DNA from 2 places in the Pontibacter liquoris genome. Region 2 is predicted to be linked to the other one. Evidence: riboswitches for the same ligand, from Rfam matches in the RefSeq annotation. Region 2 holds a riboswitch; the other holds the start of a gene.
The links. Region 2 has a riboswitch for S-adenosylmethionine ahead of LWL52_RS04990 (ATP-grasp domain-containing protein). Riboswitches for the same ligand answer to the same signal wherever they lie in the genome.
Positions count from the first base shown of each region.

Region 1: linked by a shared signal. The riboswitch ahead of LWL52_RS12635 (O-acetylhomoserine aminocarboxypropyltransferase/cysteine synthase family protein) and the one ahead of LWL52_RS04990 (ATP-grasp domain-containing protein) in region 2 are both predicted to bind S-adenosylmethionine.

Region 1 covers NZ_JALEBG010000001.1:3,046,269-3,054,125, reverse strand. The annotation lists gene LWL52_RS12650 (ribonuclease Z) at 1-746, opposite strand, end outside; gene LWL52_RS12645 (STAS domain-containing protein) at 762-1,139, opposite strand; gene LWL52_RS12640 (phosphoribosylaminoimidazolesuccinocarboxamide synthase) at 1,207-2,142, opposite strand; SAM riboswitch class I at 2,606-2,712, shown strand; gene LWL52_RS12635 (O-acetylhomoserine aminocarboxypropyltransferase/cysteine synthase family protein) at 2,989-4,317, shown strand; gene metX (homoserine O-acetyltransferase MetX) at 4,326-5,378, shown strand; gene LWL52_RS12625 (homoserine dehydrogenase) at 5,368-6,606, shown strand; gene LWL52_RS12620 (hypothetical protein) at 6,793-7,503, shown strand; gene lysA (diaminopimelate decarboxylase) at 7,590-7,857, opposite strand, start outside.
Region 2 covers NZ_JALEBG010000001.1:1,210,864-1,218,720, reverse strand. The annotation lists gene msrB (peptide-methionine (R)-S-oxide reductase MsrB) at 132-692, shown strand; gene LWL52_RS05005 (VF530 family protein) at 783-1,004, shown strand; gene LWL52_RS05000 (GNAT family N-acetyltransferase) at 1,107-1,583, shown strand; gene LWL52_RS04995 (amidohydrolase family protein) at 1,740-3,179, shown strand; SAM riboswitch class I at 3,458-3,560, shown strand; gene LWL52_RS04990 (ATP-grasp domain-containing protein) at 3,909-4,892, shown strand; gene LWL52_RS04985 (LLM class flavin-dependent oxidoreductase) at 4,895-5,932, shown strand; gene LWL52_RS04980 (proline iminopeptidase-family hydrolase) at 6,340-7,386, shown strand; gene LWL52_RS04975 (DinB family protein) at 7,491-7,857, opposite strand, start outside.

The DNA.
Region 1 (7,857 bases), 1.8 Mb from region 2:
CTGTGGAAGGTATAGGTAGCGCGCTCGCGCATATCATCCAGGAAAGTGGCCTCGTGGTAAAGTAGATCTACACCGCGCAGGTAGGGGAGCAGCTCGGGTTTATAGCGGCTGTCTGAGCAATAGGCGTAGCTGCGGCTGCGCTTTGGCTCCTGTGTTACATCCTGGTTGCGGACGATGATGTTGCCTTGTTCGTCTTTGATATCTTCGCCCCATTTGAGGCGCACGAGTTGCGGCGGGGTCAGAAAGCCGGAGAGCTTTTCCTTGATCAGTGGGCGTGGCTTGGGCTTTTCCCTGAAAACAAAACCGCAGCAGGGCACACGGTGCTCCATCGGGATGGTATGTACCGTGATCTGCTTGTCTTCAAAGATCTTTTTGTGGTAAGCTGTGTCCAGCTCATGAAAAATGAGCGGAAAGCTCAGGTTGGTGCCCGAATACTTAAACTGCAGGCTAAGGATTTCGGAGAGGCCGGGAGGGCCGAAGAGGTGCAGCGGCGTGAGGCGCCCCTGCAGGTGCATGGTGGATAGCAACCCTGCCAGCCCAAAATAATGGTCGCCATGCAGGTGGCTGATGTAAATATTGCAGATGCGCTGATGCTTTATCTTGTATTGCATCAGCTGCATCTGCGTTCCTTCTCCGCAATCAATCAGGTGGTACTGATTGCCAATCGTCAGGACTTGGGCGGTATGGTGTCTGTTTGCCGAGGGAGTAGCCGACGAACTGCCGAGAATTCTGAGTTCGAAATCCACTACCGGGCGGTAAGGTTAGTCTTCTTTGTTGGTCAGATCTTGCTCAATCTCGTGCAAAAACACACGATCGATCGCTTCTTCTACCGTAGGCAGAATGTTTAACACCGACTCCAGTTTAGAGATAGAGATGAGCTTCATCACATGGTCCTGTAACCCTGTCATGATCAGCAAACCGTTAGAGGAATTGCATAGGCGGTTTGCGATCAGAATGGAGCTCAGGCCCGATGAATCCGTATATTTCACGTTACTCAGGTCAAGAATCAGGTTGGTGATCCCCTCGGCATTCAATTTCACGAACTCAGACTTCAGGTCAGGTGCAATAGAAGTATCCAGCTTCTTCTCATCTATCGTGATAATTGTATAGTTTTCTTTCTTATCAATCGTGTATTTCATAGATCTACCAATAAGGATTTAAAAGCAAATGTACCAAAATCTACTTTAATTATGGTAACTTTTAGTGCTAAAAAATGTTTTCAATAATGTGCTGCTCTATTCGAGAAAGCACGTTTTCATAACCCTCCTTTACAAAAGGCTGGCCGGTAAAAACCTCAAACAGCTCAATATAGCGGTCCGAAATGCCGCGTACCACTTCGTCTGTCATCTCCGGAACTGCCTGGCCGTGTTGCCCCTGAAAGCCGTTTCCGATGAGCCACTGGCGCACAAATTCTTTTGAAAGCTGCCGCTGCGGTTCTCCTTGTGCCTGCCGTTCCGCATACCCCTGGCTGTAAAAGTAACGGGACGAATCCGGCGTGTGGATCTCGTCGATCAGGTAAATCTGGCCGTTATACTTGCCAAACTCATACTTGGTATCTACCAAAAGCAGGCCACGTTCTGCGGCCAGTGCGGTACCACGGGCATAAAGCGCTCTGGTATAGCGCTCTAAATTAAGATAATCTTCTTCAGATACAAGGCCTGAGGCAATAATTTCTTTTCTTGAAATGTCTTCGTCGTGGCCTTCGTCTGCTTTGGTGGTGGGGGTGATGATGGGCTCAGGCAACTGGTCATTCTCGCGCAATCCCTCGGGCAGGGCTACCCCGCACAAGAGGCGTTTGCCGGCCTGGTACTCGCGCCACGCATGGCCTGCCAGGTATCCCCGGATCACCATTTCTACTTTAAAAGGCTCGCAACGATACCCGATGGTCGCATTCGGATCCGGGGTAGACAGAACCCAGTTGGGAACAATGTCAGCTGTCGCTTTGAGGTTGAGACTGGCAATCTGGTTGAGCACCTGCCCTTTGTAAGGAATAGCGCGTGGCAGCACCACGTCAAAAGCGGAGATACGGTCGGTGGCGATCATGGCCAGCTTGTCTCCGAAATAGTATACATCGCGAACTTTGCCTTTGTAAAAACCGGTCTGGCCGGCGAAGGAGAAGTTGGTTTCTTTTATGGCCTCCATTACGTGTGATAGGTTGTCAGCAAGCAAAGGTAATTATATTTTAGAGGGTGAAAAATTTAATTGGCTGCTTTCACGTACGATGCCGGGGCCTGCGAATATAGTTGCTAAACTATACCGGAAGTATACTTGGCAGCAGGGGCAAAGTTTAGTATTAATATAGGGAGATGTTATACTATCAGAAGTATGATGCAGCTTCAGGCCTGCGGCGGGTTTTGCAGACACTACTAGCCGGAATCGCCTGTAGTTATGCTGCTGCAGCCGCTGCCTGTAGCCGGGTATGGCCACAGCGCTACTTAGCTGCGCAGGAGCTGGCAGGGGCGCCTGTAACGAAAACAGGAGCCCGCCGTATGATTGCTTAACCGGCGCTGCAAAGGCATTTTTGAAAAAAGAGCAGAAAAAGCTTGCAAATACTTTTAGCGCGGTTTAATATTGCAACATCTAGTCAATACCCTTCGCGGATATTGATTTATAAAGAAGCGTGGAGAGACAGGCTCTATGAAGCGCTAGCAACCTAACTACCGAGTAAAGGTGCTAATTCCTGATTCCGAAAGGTTCGGAAGAATATAAATTGATACTGTCATGAAAAAGGGAATCAAGCCAACACAGCACAGACGTATTTTTAATTTGCCGGCAGCCGCACTGCCGCAAACTCCCGCTTTTGCTCTCGCTAAAGTCATGCGCATGCCCCTGGAGGCTATGTGTTGCTGTTGTTGTTAATCTAGCATCGTTTTAGCCTGCACCGCTTTCGCGGCAGATTCATGTCTGCGGCCAGGGGCTACTCTGTATTCGCATCTCTGCGGTTTTATACTTTAACTTATTTCTTCTCCTACTTTATATACTATAGCCATGTCTCAATCTCTGCATTTCGAAACTCTTCAGCTACACGCTGGCCAGGAAATAGATCCCACCACACAGTCGCGCGCTGTGCCTATCTACCAGACAACCTCCTATGCTTTTAAAAACGCCGAGCACGGGGCCAACCTGTTTGCCCTGAAAGAATTTGGCAACATTTATACCCGCATCATGAACCCGACCACCGATGTGTTTGAGAAGCGGGTGGCGGCGCTGGAGGGCGGCGTGGCAGCCGTTGCCGTGGCATCGGGCATGGCAGCGCAGTTTCTGGCGCTTACCAATATCCTGGAGGCCGGGGATAATTTCGTGTCCACGGGTAACCTGTACGGCGGCTCATTCAACCAGTTCAAGGTATCGTTCAAGCGTCTGGGTATTGAGGCCCGGTTTGCCAAGGACGATGCCGTGGAAAGCTACGAGCAACTGATCGATGAGAAGACCAAAGCCCTTTACGTGGAGACCATTGGCAACCCTCGCTTCAACATCCCGGATTTTGATGCACTGGCCGCACTGGCCCGCAAGTATGACATCCCGTTTGTGGTGGATAATACCTTTGGCGCTGGCGGTTACCTGTTCCGCCCGTTGGAGCACGGGGCCAACGTGGTAGTGGAGGCAGCCACCAAGTGGATCGGCGGCCACGGTACCAGCATTGGCGGCGTAATTGTGGATGGCGGTAACTTTAACTGGGGCAACGGCAAATTTCCGCAGTTCTCGGAGCCGAGCGAGGGCTATCACGGGCTCAACTTCTGGGAAGTATTCGGGGAGAAAGGTCCCTTCGGCAACATTGCCTTTGCCATCCGGGTGCGGGTAGAAGGGCTGCGTGATTTTGGTCCTGCCCTGAGCCCGTTCAACTCTTTCCTGCTGCTGCAGGGCCTCGAAACCCTGTCGCTGCGCCTGGACAGAACCGTGCAGAACGCCCTGGCGCTGGCCCAGTGGCTGGAGCAGCACGAACAGGTAGAAGCGGTGAACTACCCGGGACTGGTGAGCAGCCCTTACCACGAACTGGCTAAAAAGTACCTGAAGCGGGGCTTTGGCGGGGTGTTCTCCTTTAAGCTAAAAGGCGACAAGCAGCAGGCCGAAACTTTTGTGAACAGCCTGCAACTGGTAAGTCACCTGGCTAACGTAGGCGATGCCAAAACGCTGATCATCCACCCGGCCTCTACCACCCACCAGCAGTTAAGCGATGCCGAGCAGCTAAATGCCGGCGTAGAGCAAACCCTGCTGCGCGTGTCGGCAGGTATCGAGCATATCGATGATATCAAAGCAGATTTTGAACAGGCGTTCGCCAAAGTACGCGAAGCACAACCGGAGGCACTCCTCCAGTAACGAAAGAAATGCCAGAGCAACACGTTTTTCATTCCCAACAGGCCTTCACGCTGGAGTCGGGCGCTACCCTGCCCGGCTTGCAGCTGGCCTATACTACCTACGGCCAGCTAAATGCCCGCCGCGACAACGTAGTATGGGTGTGCCATGCCCTGACCGGCAGCTCCGACTTTACAGACTGGTGGGCCGGTCTGTTTGGCCCGGGCAAGTTGTATGACCCGGCGCAGTGGTTTGTTATCTGTGCCAATACCCTGGGCGGATGCTATGGCTCTACCGGGCCGCTGTCCATCAACCCTGCTACGCTGAAGCCCTACTTTCATGCGTTTCCGGTTTTCACTAACCGCGATGTAGTGGCTGCCTTCGAGCTGCTGCGCGGCGAGTTGGGTTTAAAGCAAATTCATACGTTGATCGGCGGTTCGTTGGGAGGGCAGCAGGCACTGGAGTGGGCCATTCAGCAACCTGATGTGTTTGAACGGCTGGTGCATGTGGCCTCTAATGCCCGCCACTCGCCCTGGGGTATCGCGTTTAACGAAAGCCAGCGCATGGCCATTCGCCAGGACCCAAGCTGGCACGGCAACAGCGAGGATGCCGGCAAAGAAGGCCTGAAAACGGCACGTGCTATTGCCATGCTTTCGTACCGCCACTACAACACTTACCACGAAAACCAGCAGGAGCCCGGCAACAGCATTACAGACAATTTCCGGGCGGCAACTTACCAGGTATACCAGGGCGAAAAGCTTGCCAAGCGGTTTAATGCCTATACGTACTGGTTGCTGTCCAAAGCCATGGACTCGCACCACGTGGGCCGCAACAGGGGCGGCGTGGTGAAAGCGCTGGCGCATCTAAAGGCCCGCTGCCTGTTTGTGGGTGTCGATACCGACCTGCTTTTTCCGGTAGAGGAACAACAGTTTTTACATACACAGGTGCCGGGCTCCGCGTTTGCACTCCTTACCTCCAACTATGGCCACGATGGTTTTCTGGTGGAGGTGGAGCAGCTGACAGCCGCGATCAGTCAGTTTTATATAGAAGAAGAAACAGTAGCATTATTACACTATGAGCAATAAACATAAAATAGGCATCCTGGGATTTGGCTGCGTGGGCCAGGGTTTGTACGATGTGCTGCAGCACAACCAACTGCTGGAAATAGCCAATATCTGTGTGAAGGACAAAGAAAAGGAGCGCCCTCTGCCGGCAACTGCTTTCACGTTTGATGCCCAGCAGCTGCTGCAGGATGATAGCATCGATCTGCTGGCCGAGCTCATCAGTGATCCCAAAGAAGCCTATTTATTGGTGAAGCAAGCCCTGCTGGAAGGGAAGACCGTCGTATCTGCTAACAAAAAAATGATTGCCGAAAACCTGCCGGAGCTCGTACAGCTGCAGCAGCAGTATAAGGGCGTGTTGCTCTACGAAGCCGCTGTGTGCGGAAGCATTCCAATCCTGCGCACCTTGGAAGCCTACTACAGCACGGAGCCTTTAAAAGAGGTAAGCGGTATCCTGAACGGCTCGTCTAATTACATTCTGCACAAGCTCGATACCGAGAACCTGTCGTATGAGGAAGCGCTGCACCAGGCGCAGGCGCTGGGTTTTGCCGAAACCGACCCGACCTTGGACGTGGGCGGATACGATGCCCTGCATAAAATCTGCATTATTGCGGCCCATGCGTTTGGCGTGGTGGTGCCGCTGCAGAAAGTGTTGCGCTTTGGCATCAGCCGGGTGAGTACGCAGGATGTAGCCCTGGCACAGGCCGTGGGCGCCCGCATCAAGCTGGTGGCTTCGGCTAAAATAAACAACCTCGGCGAGCTGGAAGTGCAGGTGCTGCCCACCTTTGTTTTCCCGGACAATGAGCTATACTACGTGCATGCCGAGTTTAACGGGGTGCAGCTGGATGCCCGCTTTGCCGGTAGCCAGTTCCTGAAGGGGCGTGGGGCAGGCAGCCACCCTACCGGCTCAGCCGTTTGGGCCGACGTGTCGGCAGCGCTTGCAGGCTACAAGTATACGTATCCCAAATTACAGGCTGCTACTACACCTGTGGCCGCAGATGCCACGCTGCGGGTGTACCTGCGGCTGGCTGCACAAAACGGCGAACTGCCTAACCTGCCTTGGCACGAGGTGACCTCTTTTGGCGTGAATAGCCAGGTAGTGCAGCTGGTAGGCACCATTCTGCGCAGCGATCTGCTGCAGCACCAGCAGGAGCTAGAAGCCCGGGGAGCCTTTATCGCACAGCTGCCGGATGAACTGGCGGAAGAGGAGCTCCTGCGCGCCGCTATTGCAACAGAACTGGTCGCTGCGTAATTACGGCTAAACCATAAATTGCATTATACTTGAAAGGATGAAAACCGCTAATAAGCAAATTACTTAGTAAAAGCTAATTAAAGTATCAAAAAATTTCAGAAAGCAGCTTGAATAGGTGCTAAAACATAGCCCTTCCTTTTTGCAGAACGTACAACAACTATCTATTGGAGATATAAATGTACGGCGATGACAAAAAACTTACCCTTGCTGATCTTGGTCCTCTTTTTGGTGGCTTTCTCATCCTGCAAAGACGATAATGCGTCCCCGTTGCGCAACGTGCGCTTTGATCCTGACCTGCTGAACAAATTGCACCAGGAAGGCGGCGCCTGCCATACCTATAGCCTGCAAAGCAGGAACCTGGGCACCGTGTATACTAGGCAGGTGCTGGTAGCCTTTACAGGTGAAATTCCCCTGGCCCAACAGCAGCAAGTGCTCGCCGATTATGGCTTTGTAACCGGTATGGGAGCAGCGGTAAATAGTAATTCGGCCAGTCTGCAACCGGTGCAGCTGCAGGAAGGCCTGAGTTGCAGCCAGGTGGAACAGGCAATTAAAGAACTGGCTGCCGATACACGCATCGCTTATGTGACGCCCTACTTTCTGCAGGATGGTAATCAACTGCTGGGCATCAGCAACGAAGCTATGGTAACGGTGACTCCAAATGGCTTGCCGGCACTGTACCAACTGGCCAAAGCCTACAACGCCCAGGTCTTAAAGCCGCTTGGGAATAATACCTACCTGGTGAAAGTGGATAAACACGCGAAGGGCAACGCGCTGGAGCTGGCCAACTACCTGCAGGGCAAACCCGGCATAACCCAGGCCGAACCGGACTTTGTTGTTTCGATCAGCAATGGAAAAAGCACGCCACTGCAATTGGTTGCTGGTAACAGAGCCGAGTAATGGCAGCATAAGGGTAAGTATAAACATAAAAACGCCCGGCTTCCGTGAAAAAGCCGGGCGTTTTTATGTTTATACTTGTTGATCGTTTATACTTGCTGGTCCTGTAAATAAAGTGCCTGGGCCTTTTCGCGCAGGTTGTAATTAGAGGCCATCACTTCGCCGTAAGCGCCCGCCGTGCGGATAGCGATCAGATCGCCCCGGCTGGTTTCAGGAAGTATAACGGCTTTGCCAAAGCAGTCGGACGATTCGCAGATAGGGCCCACCACATCATACCGCTCCTCGGGCAGCTGGCTACTCAGGTTCTCGATCTTATGATACGATTGATACAGGGCCGGGCGAATCAGTTCGGTCATA
Region 2 (7,857 bases):
AGTGCCAATGGTTTTGCTTTATTTTCAAAACCAGCCAGTGTCGCACAGTTTTTGCAGTGCTCACAACTAAGCAGGCAATCCGCCCCTGCAGCAAATACGTTTATTAGAACAGACCGTTATACTTCTGCAAAATGCAACGAATCATTCTTATACTTACCCTGGCAGCCACTACGCTGTTAAGTTGCCAGGGCCAGAACAAGCCCGCTGCTGCTGCCACAGCCAAATCCCAGCCAGCTGCGGCCCAGGCACAACACCCTAAAAATCCCTATTATTCCCGCACCGACACCGCTAAACTAAACCTGCCGGATGCTACCTGGAAAAAAATTCTACCCGACGACGTATACCAGGTCGCACGCGGCAAAGCCACGGAGCGCGCCTTTTCCGGAAAATACTGGAACGCGACCGGCATTGGCACCTATTATTGCGCGGCCTGTGGCAATGCCCTGTTCCGGTCTGATGCCAAGTTTGCAAGCGATTGCGGCTGGCCCAGCTTTTTTGAGCCCATCCGCAAGAATGGCGTCCTGTACAAGCCCGATCACTCCTTTGGCATGGAGCGCACCGAAGTGTTGTGCGGCCGTTGTGGTGCGCACCTGGGCCATTTGTTTGATGACGGCCCTCCTCCTACCTATAAGCGTTTCTGCATGAACTCGCTGGTGCTGGACTTTGAAGCTGGTAAGCCCCTTGGCTTTTAAGCTATACTTTGCCGTTTAAAAGCCCTGGCCCCGGAAAACAGCCCTGACCTGCGCTGTTTAAGTTCGGCACATTCGCTACTTTTGCAGGGTATGGAAGAACAGAAGAACAACCCGCTGCATGGCATTACGCTGCAGGCGATACTTGAGTACCTGGTGGATTTCTATGGCTGGGAACACCTGGGGCATAAGATCAATATCAATTGTTTTAAGTCGGATCCCAGTATCAAATCGAGCCTGACCTTTTTACGGAAAACACCCTGGGCCCGCCAGAAAGTAGAAGAGCTATACCTCAAAACCATCCGGTATAAGTAAGCTGCGCTGGCCGGCCGTTTAGAAGGCCTCCTTTCCTGCAGTTTGGGAGCATCTAAAAGCACTGCCTGCCGTTAGTAAAGCAACAGCAATTTTGCAGGAGAGATGATACAAATAGCAGAACCCGACGATATAGATGATGTTTTTGAGCTGTGGCGCGAACTGCTGGACTACCACCAGCCCCTGCACCGGGTGTTTGCCTACTACCCCGAGCAGGAGCAAGCCCTTAAAGCCGAGCTGCTTTACCGCATGAAAGACAAGGACACCCGCATCTTTGGTTTTGTGCAGGACGATGAATGGCAGGGCCTGCTGATCGCCAGCATGCGCAAAGCTACCCCGGGACTAAAGCTGGCCCACAAAGGCTACGTAGCCGAAACAGTGGTGAAGGAAAAATACCGCGGTAGCGGCGTAGGCAAAGTGCTGTTTGAAGCAGCCAAAAAGTGGCTCATAGACCATGGCGCCGATCACCTGGAGTTGCAGGTAGCCATCAATAATCCTACAGGGGTGCGCTTCTGGGAGGCGCAGGGTTTTAAGGTATCCACCCAACACATGGTGCTGGAATTAGCTCCCCGTAAAAAGTAGGCTACTACCTGAAGGCCACCCGATTTCACTCGCATTTAGTGCGGAATTCCAATCACACAACAACTTTATACTTCCAGGCCCGCCGGCCTGCTGTTGCGGGTATTGCACACGCGGCAGGAATCCTTAACTTGGCTTTTGATCTGACCGATGTGACCGATGAGAAACCCTGCCTTTTTTGCTTTGCTCCTGCTGCTGAGCCTCTCACTTTTGAGCTGCACCACCGCCCGGCCGCCCCAGACCTACGACCTGCTGCTGACACACGTGAACGTGGTGGATGTGGAACAGGGAAAACTGCTCCGCAACAGAACCGTCTGGATCAATGCGGGCCTCATCCAGGAGATCGGCGATGCCGGTGCCCGCAACAAGTATAAGGCCGCCACTACGCTGGATGCCAAAGGCCAGTACCTGATCCCCGGGCTTTGGGACAACCACGTGCACCTGCGCGGCGGCGCCCAACTGGAGGAAGCCAACAAAGACCTGCTCCCGCTTTACATCATCAACGGTATCACCACGGTACGCGACGCGGGCGGCGACCTGTACCCGGCCGTTCAGGCGTGGCGCGAAGCGATTGCAGCCAATAAGCTGGTTGGTCCGCGCATTATTTCGGCAGGCCCCAAGCTGGATGGCCCCAAGCCCACCTGGGCCGGCTCTATTGAAGTAGCCACTGTAGCACAGGTGCCTGTGGCCCTGGATTCCTTGCAAAAGCTGGGTGTCGATTTTGTAAAGATCTATGACAGCACTATTTCGGGGGATGTGTTTCTGGCCATTGTCAAAGAGGCCCAGGCCCGGGGCATGCTCACGGCCGGTCACATGCCCTTTAGCGTAAAATTGGGCGATGCGATTGACAATGGACTGGATATCACCGAACATTTATACTATACTTTTAAAGCTGCCTCTACCAAAGAAGACAGCATCACCAACGTGATCCGGGCTGGCGAAAAAACAGGCAAGCCGGTTGGTTTTTACACGGCCCTCCACTGGCTCTACGACACCTATGATCCGGCCACGGCGGCGCAGATCTACCAGAAGATGGCCGCGCATCATACCGCCGTTACGCCTACCTTATACATTGGCCGCGTGCTCAACAACCTGTCGCAAGCCGACCACAGCCACGACGAATACCTGCACTATATCAAGGACGGTATCATTAAAACCTACGCTGGCAGAGAAAACAGCGCCAAGCGCCAGACGCCGGAAGCAAGAGCGTTTATACATGACCTGGAAGACAAGTTTACCGGCATGGTACCGCAAATGCAGGCCGCAGGCGTTACGATACTGGCCGGCTCCGATGCCGGTGCCTTTAACTCGTATGTATACCCGGGCCAGTCGCTGCACCAGGAGCTTAGAACGCTGCAGGAAGCCGGCCTGACACCCGCCCAGACCCTACGAACAGCTACCCTGAACGGCGCTACCGTGATGGGTAAAGCCGATCAGTATGGCACCATCGCTACCGGTAAAGTAGCCGACCTGGTACTGCTCAGCAAGAACCCATTGGAAGACATCCGCAATACCGAAGCCATTGAAGCGGTGATCTTCGGAGGAAAGGTTTATACTGCTGCCGAGCTGAAGCAATTATTGGAGTGGCTGAAAAAGTAGGCGTTTAGGACAAAGGATAATTTGACAAAGGACAAAAGAGTAACAGGAAAAGAACTTTAAATGGACAGAGGCCGGCCTTACCGCCTGCTATACTTCAACATTCAACTGCTAAACTTGCTTTATCATTCTCCCTGTTCAATGTTCTTTTGTCCTTTGTCAAATTATCCTTTGTCAAAACTTAAATGGTGTACCAACATTATTTTTAGGTAAAAATTTGGAAATGTAAATCGCAGCTCCGAATTTTGCATTCATCAAGTCAATTACCCTCACAAGTATTTGATTTATAAAGAAGAAGGGAGAGAACAGGCTCTGTGAACTTCTAGCAACCAGTTGCATAACCAGGTGCTACATCCTGCCTAAATTATTTAGGGCATATAAATTACTAATAATGCAAACTACTATTATCGCTTTTGCTGCCGTACTGGCGGGCCTTTTTAACCGGATTTTCTCCGAAAACACCTCTGTTTATACTTCTGTAGCGCCGGCCTACGGTTGCTGTTGTTGTCGCTAGTCCTGCTGCTTTGGCGGTAGGCTGATGCATTGTGGCGCGCCCACTTGCCAGCCTATCTGTGTGCAGCTTTGCGGGAAAGGCATGGCCTGTTTGTACCTGTTCAGGCCGTTTCCGGGGCTTTCTGACCCTTTATTCCATACTTCTTTCTTTAATTTAACAAAGCCTGTAGCGGTGCATAATCCGCTGCTTTATACTTCTAACTTCAAAAACCAGAACTTATGTCAACGTACACCACCGATAAACCCATTGCCATTTTTCACGAGCACCCGGACTGGTTCCGCCCCTTGTTAAATGAACTGGACGCCCGTGGCATTGGCTACGAACGCCTGAATGCCGCCGCCCATACCTATGATCCGGCCGAAAAGGAAGTACCTTACAGCCTGTTCTTTAACCGCACTAGCCCTTCGGCTTACCTGCGCAACAACGAGAACAGTATCTTTTATACGCTGAGCCTGCTGGCCTACCTCGAAACGACCGGTGTGCCGGTGGTGAACGGCTACAAGGCCTTTCAGTACGAAACCTCCAAAGCGCTGCAGATCACGCTGCTCGAAAAACTGGGCTTGCCTTACCCAAAAGCGCGCATCATCAACCATGCCTCGCAGGCGGTGAAAGCCTCCGAAGGGCTGCGCTTCCCGGTGGTGGTGAAAGCCAATATTGGGGGCAGCGGCGCCGGCATTGTGCGCTATGATTCTGTGGAGGAACTCGCGCAAGCTGTGGCTGCCGCCGAGGTGAAGCTGGGCATCGACCACACGGCGCTGGTGCAGGAGTATGTGGTAGCCCGCGGCGGCCATATCACCCGCATCGAAACCTTGGGCGGCAAATACCTCTACGGCATCAACGTGTATACTTCCGGCGAGAGCTTCAACCTCTGCCCGGCCGACATTTGCCAGACCACCAACGGCAAGGAACTGAGCCGCAATGCCTGCGCCCTGGATGCGCCTAAGAATGGCATGCGCGTGGAAGCCTATACCCCGCCGCAGGAAGTAATCGACAACATCGAACGCATTGTGCAGGAAGCCGGCATCGACGTGGGTGGCATTGAGTACATGGTGGACGACCGCGATGGTAGGATCTACTACTACGACATCAACGCGCTGTCTAATTTTGTGGCCGATGCCGTGAACGTGATCGGCTTTAACCCACACGCCCGCCTGGTAGATTTCCTGGAGAAGAAAGCGCAACTTAAACTACAGGAGGTATAAGCATGGAATTCGGCTATTGGTTACCCGTTTTCGGAGGATGGCTCCGCAACATTCCGGACGAAGGAATGGACACCTCCTGGGATTACGTTAAAAAACTGGCGCAAAAAAGCGAGAGCTGGGGCTACCACCTGTCGTTGATCGCAGAGTTATACTTAAATGATATCAAAGGGCAGGAAGCACCGGCCCTCGATGCCTGGTCTACGGCAGCGGCGCTGGCCGCTGTGACCCAGCAGCTGGAGATCATGGTGGCCGTGCGCCCTACGTTCCACAACCCGGCGCAGCTGGCTAAGCAGGCCGCCAACATCGACCTGATCAGCAATGGCCGCCTGTCGCTGAATGTGGTATCGAGCTGGTGGCGCGATGAGGCGACCAAGTATGGCATCCAGTTTGAGCAGCACGACGACCGCTACGCCCGCACCAAAGAGTGGCTGGACGTGGTGACCAGCGTGTGGGAACGCGACCACGTGACTTACAGCGGCAACTACTACAAGGTGGAAGATAACGTGCTGCAGCCCAAGCCTGCCAAAAAGCCATTTATTTATGCCGGAGGCGAGTCGGAAACTGCTAAAACCATGATCAGCACGCAATGCGACGGCTACGTGATGCACGGCGATTCGCCTGAAAAGATCGGGGAGCGCATTGCCGACATGCGCCGCCGCCGCGAGATACTGGGCCTGCCGCCGATGAAATTCGGGGTAGCGGCCTACAGCATTGTGCGCAACACGGAGGCGGAAGTGAAAAAAGAACTCGACCGCATTACCAACGTGCAGGCCTCGGCTGCCGGCTATGGCAACTACCAGCAGTGGCTGGCCGGCACGCAGCTCGAGCAGCAGGTGTCGCTGCAGGATTACTCGGTATCCAACCGCGGCCTGCGCAGCGGCCTGACCGGCACGCCTGCCCAGATCCAGGACCGCATCGCCGCCTTCGAGGCAGTGGGGGTGGATTTCTTCCTGCTGCAGTGCAGTCCGCAACTCGAGGAGATGGAGCGCTTCTCCGACTCCGTGATCAGGGCTTTCTCTCCACAAAAACAAACAGCATAAGAACCTAACAAACAATAAACCTAAACTAAACTGACCTTGAGCCCTGCAGCCTTGAAGCCGCAGGGTTCTTTTTTTGCCTGAAGTAGATGTGCTCCTAAAACGTAAATGAAGCAAGCGTCCGCATATGCCTATACTTAAGTGGCAATGGAACAGCAATAACGTGTACATTAACAAATAGCCAGGATACAGTAATCGATTTTGCTACGCACGGCACAGGTGGACGCTTGCGTCAAGTATGCGGGATGAGCCAGAGAGATGGGCCGGGAAATGGCACGTTGCTCCATCTAAAACTTTTATCAGCAGCACCTTACGATTTTCAGCAGAAATAACTTTATCTTTTAGCTCCCGTGGCCTTTAGCTGCGGCACTGTTCCGTTAAACCGTCTCACCTTAAACCTGCTGTTATACATGAAAAAGCCTTTCTCTTTTCTGATCGCCTGCCTGGGCCTACTCCTGCTAACTACCGGCTGCCAGCGTACCGAACCGGAAGCTGCCACTACCGCCACCACAGCAGATTACCTCGACTTTAAAACGCCTACCCCGGTGCAGGCTGGTGGCGTGCAGATGATCCAGCTAAAAGAAGGCTACAAAGTATGGACGAAGCGCTTTGGCAACAGCCCGACCATGAAAGTGCTGCTCCTGCATGGCGGCCCCGCCATGACGCACGAATACATGGAAGCTTTCGAGAGCTTTTTCCCGCAAGCCAACATCGAGTTTTATGAGTATGACCAGCTGGGTTCTGCTTACTCCGACCAGCCCGACGATATGAGTCTCTACAACATCAACCGCTTTGTGGAAGAGGTAGAGCAGGTGCGCCAGCAGCTGGGTATGAACAAGGACAACTTTTATTTGCTGGGCAACTCCTGGGGTGGCATGCTGGCCCTTGAGTACGCTTTGAAGCACCAGGACAACCTCAAAGGCCTCATCATCTGCAACATGACGGCCAGCTTCCCGAAGTATGCGACCTACAACGCCAAGCTGCGGGCCGAAATGCGCCCTTCCCTCATCGACTCGCTGGAAGTATACGAAAAGAAAAACGACTTCATGAACCCCGTGTACCAGCAGCTGGTGTTCGATAATTACTATCGCAAGCACCTGTGCCGCCTCGAAGTATGGCCGGAAGCCGTGATGCGCAGCTTAGGCCACGTGAACCAGAAAGTATACGAGTACATGCAGGGGCCAAGCGAGTTTGTGCCTGGCGGCATTCTGCAAAACTGGGACCGCTGGAGCGACCTGAAAAAGATTACGGTGCCCACCCTCACCGTTGGCGCGAAGTATGATACCATGAACCCCGAGGAAATGAAGGAGATGAGCCGGCTGGTACAAAATGGGCAATACCTCTACTGCCCCAACGGCAGCCACCTGGCCATGTGGGACGACCAGCAGGTATACATGAACGGCGTGATCAATTTTATCAAAGCGGTTGCCGCGCAGCAGAAACCATCTGGTAGCTAACCTGGCACCTGTACCGGTCCGAAACGGGATGAATAGTTTGGCCTACTCGCTGCCGGTTTCCCTTTTGGCATAAGGTCTCTGTTTTCGCAGGTATAAGTGGTGGTTCAGGTGCCTTGCAGCACGCGGGCTGTTACCAGCAACTGCCCCACATGCCGCTGCGTGTGCTCGGCCGCATGCACCAGTAACCCTAAAACGGTAGACGGAAGTTGCGCCCGCCCTACGCCCCGCGGTTCCTGCAGTTGCCCTGCATCGGTATGGCGAAGCTGCTCCAGGGCCACGCTTACCTGCCGGCTGAAGTGCTGCACCAGTTCCTGTACATTATTTTGCACTTCCGGCGGTTTTCCTTCTGCTTTCAGGGCCTGCAGCTGCGCTTCGGTGAGCTGCTCGCCGCGGGCATACGTAAACAACCGGTCGAGCACACCGCGCAAGTGCTGCAGGTGAAAACCAACTGAGGCCACGCCGGCAGGCTTT